Regions from separate parts of the Bacillus sp. NPDC077027 genome, predicted to be linked through region 1. Evidence: a T-box and tRNA genes for the amino acid it is inferred to sense, from the RefSeq annotation. Region 1 holds a T-box; the other holds one or more tRNA genes.
The links. The T-box of region 1 lies ahead of ACQKEZ_RS01705 (valine--tRNA ligase). A T-box ahead of a tRNA ligase gene usually reads a tRNA of that ligase, here a tRNA-Val.
Positions count from the first base shown of each region.

Region 2: it encodes a tRNA-Val, which carries the amino acid that the T-box ahead of ACQKEZ_RS01705 (valine--tRNA ligase) is inferred to sense. The anticodon was not compared.

Region 1 is NZ_JBNNIO010000001.1:304,802-308,212, reverse strand. It holds gene ACQKEZ_RS01705 (valine--tRNA ligase) at 1-1,660, opposite strand, end outside; T-box leader at 1,721-1,946, opposite strand; gene ACQKEZ_RS01700 (hypothetical protein) at 2,121-2,309, shown strand; gene ysxE (spore coat protein YsxE) at 2,326-3,354, opposite strand; gene spoVID (stage VI sporulation protein D) at 3,392-3,411, opposite strand, start outside.
Region 2 is NZ_JBNNIO010000005.1:18,247-21,657, forward strand. It holds gene ACQKEZ_RS15970 (MurR/RpiR family transcriptional regulator) at 1-501, opposite strand, end outside; gene murQ (N-acetylmuramic acid 6-phosphate etherase) at 515-1,426, opposite strand; tRNA gene ACQKEZ_RS15980 (tRNA-Glu) at 1,687-1,761, shown strand; tRNA gene ACQKEZ_RS15985 (tRNA-Val) at 1,778-1,853, shown strand; tRNA gene ACQKEZ_RS15990 (tRNA-Thr) at 1,857-1,929, shown strand; tRNA gene ACQKEZ_RS15995 (tRNA-Tyr) at 1,958-2,042, shown strand; tRNA gene ACQKEZ_RS16000 (tRNA-Gln) at 2,047-2,118, shown strand; gene rocF (arginase) at 2,253-3,164, shown strand; gene sigW (RNA polymerase sigma factor SigW) at 3,372-3,411, shown strand, end outside.

The sequences.
Region 1 (3,411 bases):
TCGCAAGGAAATATCTTAATGAATCGGCTCCATATTGATCAATGACCTCCATCGGATCAATTCCATTTCCAAGTGATTTGCTCATCTTTCGTCCCTGTTCGTCACGGATCAAACCATGGATGAGAACATCTTTGAACGGCTTTTGACCTGTAAACTCAATCCCTTGGAAAATCATGCGGGATACCCAGAAGAAGATAATATCATAGCCTGTCACAAGCAGATCTGTTGGATAATAACGCTTAAAATCCTCACTTTCCACGTCTGGCCAGCCCATTGTTGAAAATGGCCATAATGCCGAACTAAACCATGTATCAAGCACATCAGAGTCTTGCTCCCAGTTTTCAATATCTTCTGGCTGCTCCATCCCGACATATACTTCTTTTGTTTCTTTATGATACCAAGCTGGAATACGGTGTCCCCACCATAGCTGACGAGAAATACACCAATCACGGATATTTTCCATCCAGTGCAAGTAAGTCTTTTCAAATCGATCCGGTACAAATTGAACTTGATCCTCACTCTTCTGTAAATTGATTGCTTCGTCAGCAAGCGGCTGCATTTTGACAAACCATTGAGTTGATAAATAAGGTTCTACAACTGCGCCGCTTCGCTCACTGTGCCCAACAGAATGCATATGGTCTTCAATTTTGAATAGTACGCCTTCTTCCTGTAAATCCTTTACAATCTGTTTACGACATTCAAAGCGATCCATTCCTTGATATTGCAAGGCGTTCTCGTTCATTGATCCATCTTCATTCATCACGAGAATGCGTGCCAAGTTATGACGGTTCCCAATTTCAAAGTCATTCGGGTCATGAGCTGGTGTAATCTTAACCGCTCCAGAACCAAATTCCATATCCACATAGTCATCTCCAACGATTGGAATTTCTCGACCCGTAATCGGTAAAATGACCGTTTTGCCAATGAGGTGTTTGTAGCGTTCGTCCTCTGGATGAACAGCCACCGCTGTATCACCAAGCATTGTTTCAGGTCTTGTCGTTGCAATCTCAATTGCACCTGTACCGTCCGCTAGTGGATATCTCATATGATAGAAAGCACCTTGCACATCCTTGTAAATCACTTCAATATCAGAGAGGGCTGTCTTGGTCGCTGGATCCCAGTTAATAATGTACTCACCACGATAAATCAGATCCTTCTCATATAACTGAACGAACACTTGACGAACTGCTTGATTCAGTCCATCATCCAATGTGAAACGCTCGCGTGAATAATCAAGACCTAGACCCATTTTTGCCCATTGACTTCGGATAAAATCTGCATACTCTTCTTTCCATTTCCACGTTTCTTCCACAAACTTTTCGCGTCCAAGGTCGTAACGGCTGACACCCTCTTCTCGAAGCTTCGCCTCTACCTTTGCTTGTGTTGCAATCCCTGCATGGTCCATTCCTGGAAGCCATAAAACATCATAGCCTTGCATCCGTTTCATACGCGTCACAATATCTTGCAAAGTAGAATCCCAAGCATGACCAAGGTGTAATTTACCTGTTACGTTTGGCGGAGGAATGACCACCGTATACGGCTCTTTCGTTTCGTCGTTTTTTGCTTCAAAAAATTTTCCTTCCAGCCAGTATTGATATCTGTCTTTTTCAATAGCACTTGGATCATACTTTGTCGGCATTTCTTGATTATTTGTTTCCATTTATGTAACCTCCACATTTTATAACGGCTGATGAAACTAAAAAAAGCTTTTCCATCCCTATGAAAGGACGAAAAAGCTTTTCGCGGTACCACCTTTTTTTACGGGCACAAATGTGCCGTACACTCTAAATGGATAACGGGACTTGCCCGAATTTCTCTACTTCTTTGTTCAAGAAATTAAGCTCACAGGCGACCTTCCAAACAGTCTCATCCTAGGAAGCCTCACAGCTAATAGCTTCCCTCTCTTTAGGTATCTTGTTTGTACTCTTCCTGCTCAACACTTATCTATTATTAATTTATCGTTCATCAGCACGTACTAATCTTTTATTTATATTACTAGATGATTTTTGTTTTCGTCAATCATCTTTTCCGCTTTTTCGCATCTTTATACAAAATAGGCAAGCACCCTTTGCCCATTTGCCCATATGATAGTAACAAAATCAATTAGGAGGAGGCTTCTTTTGAAAAAAATCAATCCGTACACACTCCCGCCTTGGGTTAGACAAATCCGAGCAGTCGCCTCACAAGTCGTGCTTCCGATTGCGATATTTCAAGGATTCCGCACAATTATATTCCCTACGACGTTCGACGTCCTCATTTTAGGTATCTTAATCTTCCTCGCATGTGCGTTTCACTTAGACTGGTTTTAATAAACAAAAGCGCCCGTCACTCTGATGACGAGGCGCTCTGCTCTTCTTCAAGCCGTCTTGCCTGCTCAACCTCATGAACCTTCATGACAGTTGGCTCTGAATTTTTCATTTGCCAATAGGCTTTTAATAACTGTCGACAGCTCTCCATCTCATCTTGATTGCCTGCCTCGTACGCTTTGACTACATCAAAAACTCCTTGTGGATAGGCGAGATAGCTTAGAAATAGATGAATCTCTTCTTCTCTTAAAGGATTCCCCTTTTGGTAAGTGTAAAACCACGAGGTACATTCAGGGCAGGTGGTTGGATAAGTTTTAAATGTACGAAAATAAAAGGTGAGTAGGTCATAAATTGGTGATGCCACTCTTGATCGTTCAAAGTTTGTAAAATGTCCTGTTCCTACATCATTGTATAAGAAATGATGTATAGACAACTGGCCATGATTTAAAACGACTCTCGTTGTATCCTTTTCTTTCATTTCCTCATGCCAATCCTCTAATCTTTCTAATGCAAACCCACTCGCTGACATCGTTTCTGAAAAATACATCGCAGCGGCAAGTTCAAATGGTGACATGTACCACGCATGCTCAGCCCGCTCAATCAATTGTTCATACATTTCCTTCTCTGCTTCCCACTTATCCTTTATTTGCGTGTAGTGAGCTTCAATTTCATGCTCAGTGATATCAGTCATGACTTCTGTGCGCTGATGAAGTCTAGCAATCTCTTGAAACATATATTCGTGCTTATCATCTTGTTCTTCCCTTTTCTCGTTCGCAAGCCAAGGCATTAAATAATAAACAAATCGACCTTCACTTCCACTTGAGAAAAAGGAACCATTTCTCGTACGATAAATCGGCACAAATAAACGATACCCTTTCGATTCAAGTTCAAGCATTTGATCTGTAAATTGGATGTTTCGATTCGCCTTTATTTGTTTTAAGGCAAAAACACCCTGCTTCGTATAAACTCGTAACACTGCAGGACTGACAGACTCGATGTATTCCGCCTCAAGCCCATACTCATATAAGACTGATTGGATTTCATCCACTCTCACTCACCACATTTTCTAGGTCGGTCTCCACATGTTAAGCGTTGCTTTTTTGAT
Region 2 (3,411 bases), on a different contig from region 1:
GATATGCATATCAGAAAAGGCAGTTGCAGGTTGATTAATTCTTAAAAATTTTTGTTGTGCATCTGAGGCGACAATACCTGATGCACCGACACCGATAAAATGAATTTGTTTGGCTGAAAGAAGCAGTTGAATGGCTTCTTCTAATGCTTCTACATTCAGAATAGACGAGGTGTCTTTAATAGCTTGAATGGAGTTGCCTGCTGTTTTTTGAATAATAGAGTGAATGGGTTCATCTTGCTTAATGTCACGATATCCTTGTTTTTCAGGATACATTAAATCTCCAGCGATACGCATTTTCAAATCATGAAATCCGTCAAGGCCTAGGGATTTGCAGAGGCGAATGACAGCTGAGCTACTCGCCCCAGCTGCCTGACTGATTTCATGTACAGTGCTTTTGATGACTTTGTCGGGATGGGCTAGCATGTAGTCTGCGATGATTTTTTCAGATTGTGGAAGCTGTGGTTTGATCGCGTGTAAAAGGGTAAGTCCACCCGCTGACATGTGATCGCCTCCTTTATGATTGATGTATTTCTATGGCTTTGTTAATGTGTCCGTCTGCTTGATCGAGTAGTGTTTTTGCTGTTTTTTTGTCTGTTTGTGTTTGAAGCATGACAATGGCTGTTTTGACTTCTAAATCTGCCTCTTCAAGTGCTTGTTTTGCTTGGTTGTATGAGGCGTTTGTGACAGTTTGAATAATGGTGATGGCACGTTCCTTTAATTTGTGATTGCTTACTTTCACATCAACCATGAGGTTTTCATACACTTTCCCATGTCTAATCATGACAGAGGTGGAAAGCATGTTTAAAATCATTTTATGAGCTGTTGCGGCTTTCATTCTTGTAGAGCCTGTAATGGCTTCAGGGCCAACAATGACTTCGATGGCGCAGTCTGCGAGCTGACTAATTTCTGCTTGGGCATTACAACTAAGTGCAACAGTCTTGGCTCCGACAGTTTTGGCATAGGAAAGTGCACCGATAATATAGGGCGTTCTGCCACTTGCTGCGATGCCAACAATCGTATCCTTAGGCGAAAGGCTGATGTGTTCAAGGTCTTGTCTGCCTGCTTCTTCACTGTCTTCAACATCTTCAGCTGCATGTGAGAATGCGGAGTCACCGCCAGCCATAATGCCAACAATCACATCGGGTGCAACACTATACGTAGGCGGACATTCAACCGCATCCATGACGCCAATTCTGCCACTCGTTCCAGCTCCTAAGTAAATGAGTCTTCCTCCAGTTGAGATGGATTCATAAGCAAAGTCACTCGCTATTTTGACTTGCTCTAGTACGCCATTTACGGCTTGTGCGACTTTCATATCTTCTTGGTTAATGGTTTTGAGCATATCGAGCGGATCTGCTTGTGAAATGTTCGTTGTATTTGGATTTCTTGATTCTGTTGTCAAAGATCGCAATTGGGATGGCTGCATCCTAAACCTACCTCCTGGCGTTTATGGGACTTTTTTTCTTTCTTAATTTTCAGTATATTCGTCGCGGTATAAAATTTCAATATATTTTTTATTTTGTGAAATATTATTTTAGATAGAGGAAATATATATAGAAAAAAGTAGGGATAAAAGCGCTCAAAAAGTTTGAAAATAAAAAAAATAAAAATTCCCTTTACAAAGGGCACTTATCATGTATATAATAACCTTTGTCAGCTTCAGAGAGACAATAAACTTGACAAACTGGCCCGTTGGTCAAGCGGTTAAGACACCGCCCTTTCACGGCGGTAACACGGGTTCGAATCCCGTACGGGTCACCATGATTTTTTTGAATGTGGAGGATTAGCTCAGCTGGGAGAGCATCTGCCTTACAAGCAGAGGGTCGGCGGTTCGAGCCCGTCATCCTCCACCATATGCCGGTGTAGCTCAACTGGTAGAGCAACTGACTTGTAATCAGTAGGTTGGGGGTTCAAGTCCTCTTGCCGGCACTGTTTTACTTTTATCAATTTTATATGTGGAGGGGTAGCGAAGTGGCTAAACGCGGCGGACTGTAAATCCGCTCCCTCCGGGTTCGGCGGTTCGAATCCGCCCCCCTCCACCATTTTTGGGCTATAGCCAAGCGGTAAGGCAACGGACTTTGACTCCGTCATGCGTTGGTTCGAATCCAGCTAGCCCAGTCAAGACACCTTTTTCAGAAAGGTGTCTTTTTTCGTTTGTGGTGAAATGTATAACTATTCAAAAAATTGTCCAGTTGAGTCAAGAGACGTTCGGAATATAAAATAAGGAGGATGGATGGAAAGGGGTTATTCATATGGTGGGTAAAAAGAAGGTTGCACTGATTGGTGTTCCAATGGACCTTGGTCAAATGAGAAGGGGCGTTGACATGGGCCCGAGTGCTATTCGTTGTGCAGGCGTAAAAGAAAAATTGGAATCGCTTTCTTTTGAGGTGGAGGATTTAGGAGACATTCCAGTCGCTCAACGAGATGATGAGAAAGGGCTTAAAACGGATGGGAAACTGAAAAACTTGACGGAGAATGCTGGTGCAAATGCGTTATTGGCTGATCAGGTAGACGGTATTGTTCAATCAGGTTCATTTCCACTTGTTTTAGGTGGAGATCATAGCATTGCCATTGGTACGTTGGCAGGAGTGTCAAAGCATTATGAGAATCTTGGTGTGATTTGGTATGATGCACATGGGGATTTGAATACGGAGGAAACCTCTCCTTCTGGCAATATTCATGGGATGCCGCTTGCTGTAAGCCTTGGGCTAGGTCATTTTGATTTAACAGATATTGGTGGTTATTCACCGAAAATTAAACCGGAAAACCTTATTTTAATTGGTGCGCGTTCGTTAGACGAAGGTGAAAGGGCATTGATTAAGGAAAAAGGCATTAAGGTATATACGATGCATGAAATTGACCGAATTGGTATGACGAAGGTGATCGAAGAGGCCATTGCATATTTGAAGGAGCGAACAGACGGTGTGCATTTGTCACTTGATTTAGACGGATTAGATCCAGCGGAATGTCCGGGGGTTGGAACGCCGGTTGCAGGAGGAATTAGCTATCGTGAAAGTCATTTGGCGATGGAGCTTTTAGAGGAGTCAGGGATTTTGACTTCTGCTGAATTTGTTGAGGTTAATCCAGTTCTTGATGAACGAAATAAAACGGCAGAAGCTGCTGTTGCACTTATTGGTTCTTTAATGGGTGAAAAATTATTATAGATAGGATGAAAAAGATCGGGAATAACCCCCGATCTTTTTTGTTTTAAAACGGGCGGCATGAAATTTAAGAATATGTTAAGGTTTTAAACGGCTGATAAGCATAACACGGTGTCAAAAATTTGTTAAACTATTTTTATAGGATGATGAAACCTTTTGAAAAGAGGTTCGTATACATAAAGACCGGTGAAGGCAGAGGTTGAATATACTATGGAAACAATGATAAAAAAGAGAATTAAGCAAGTGAAAA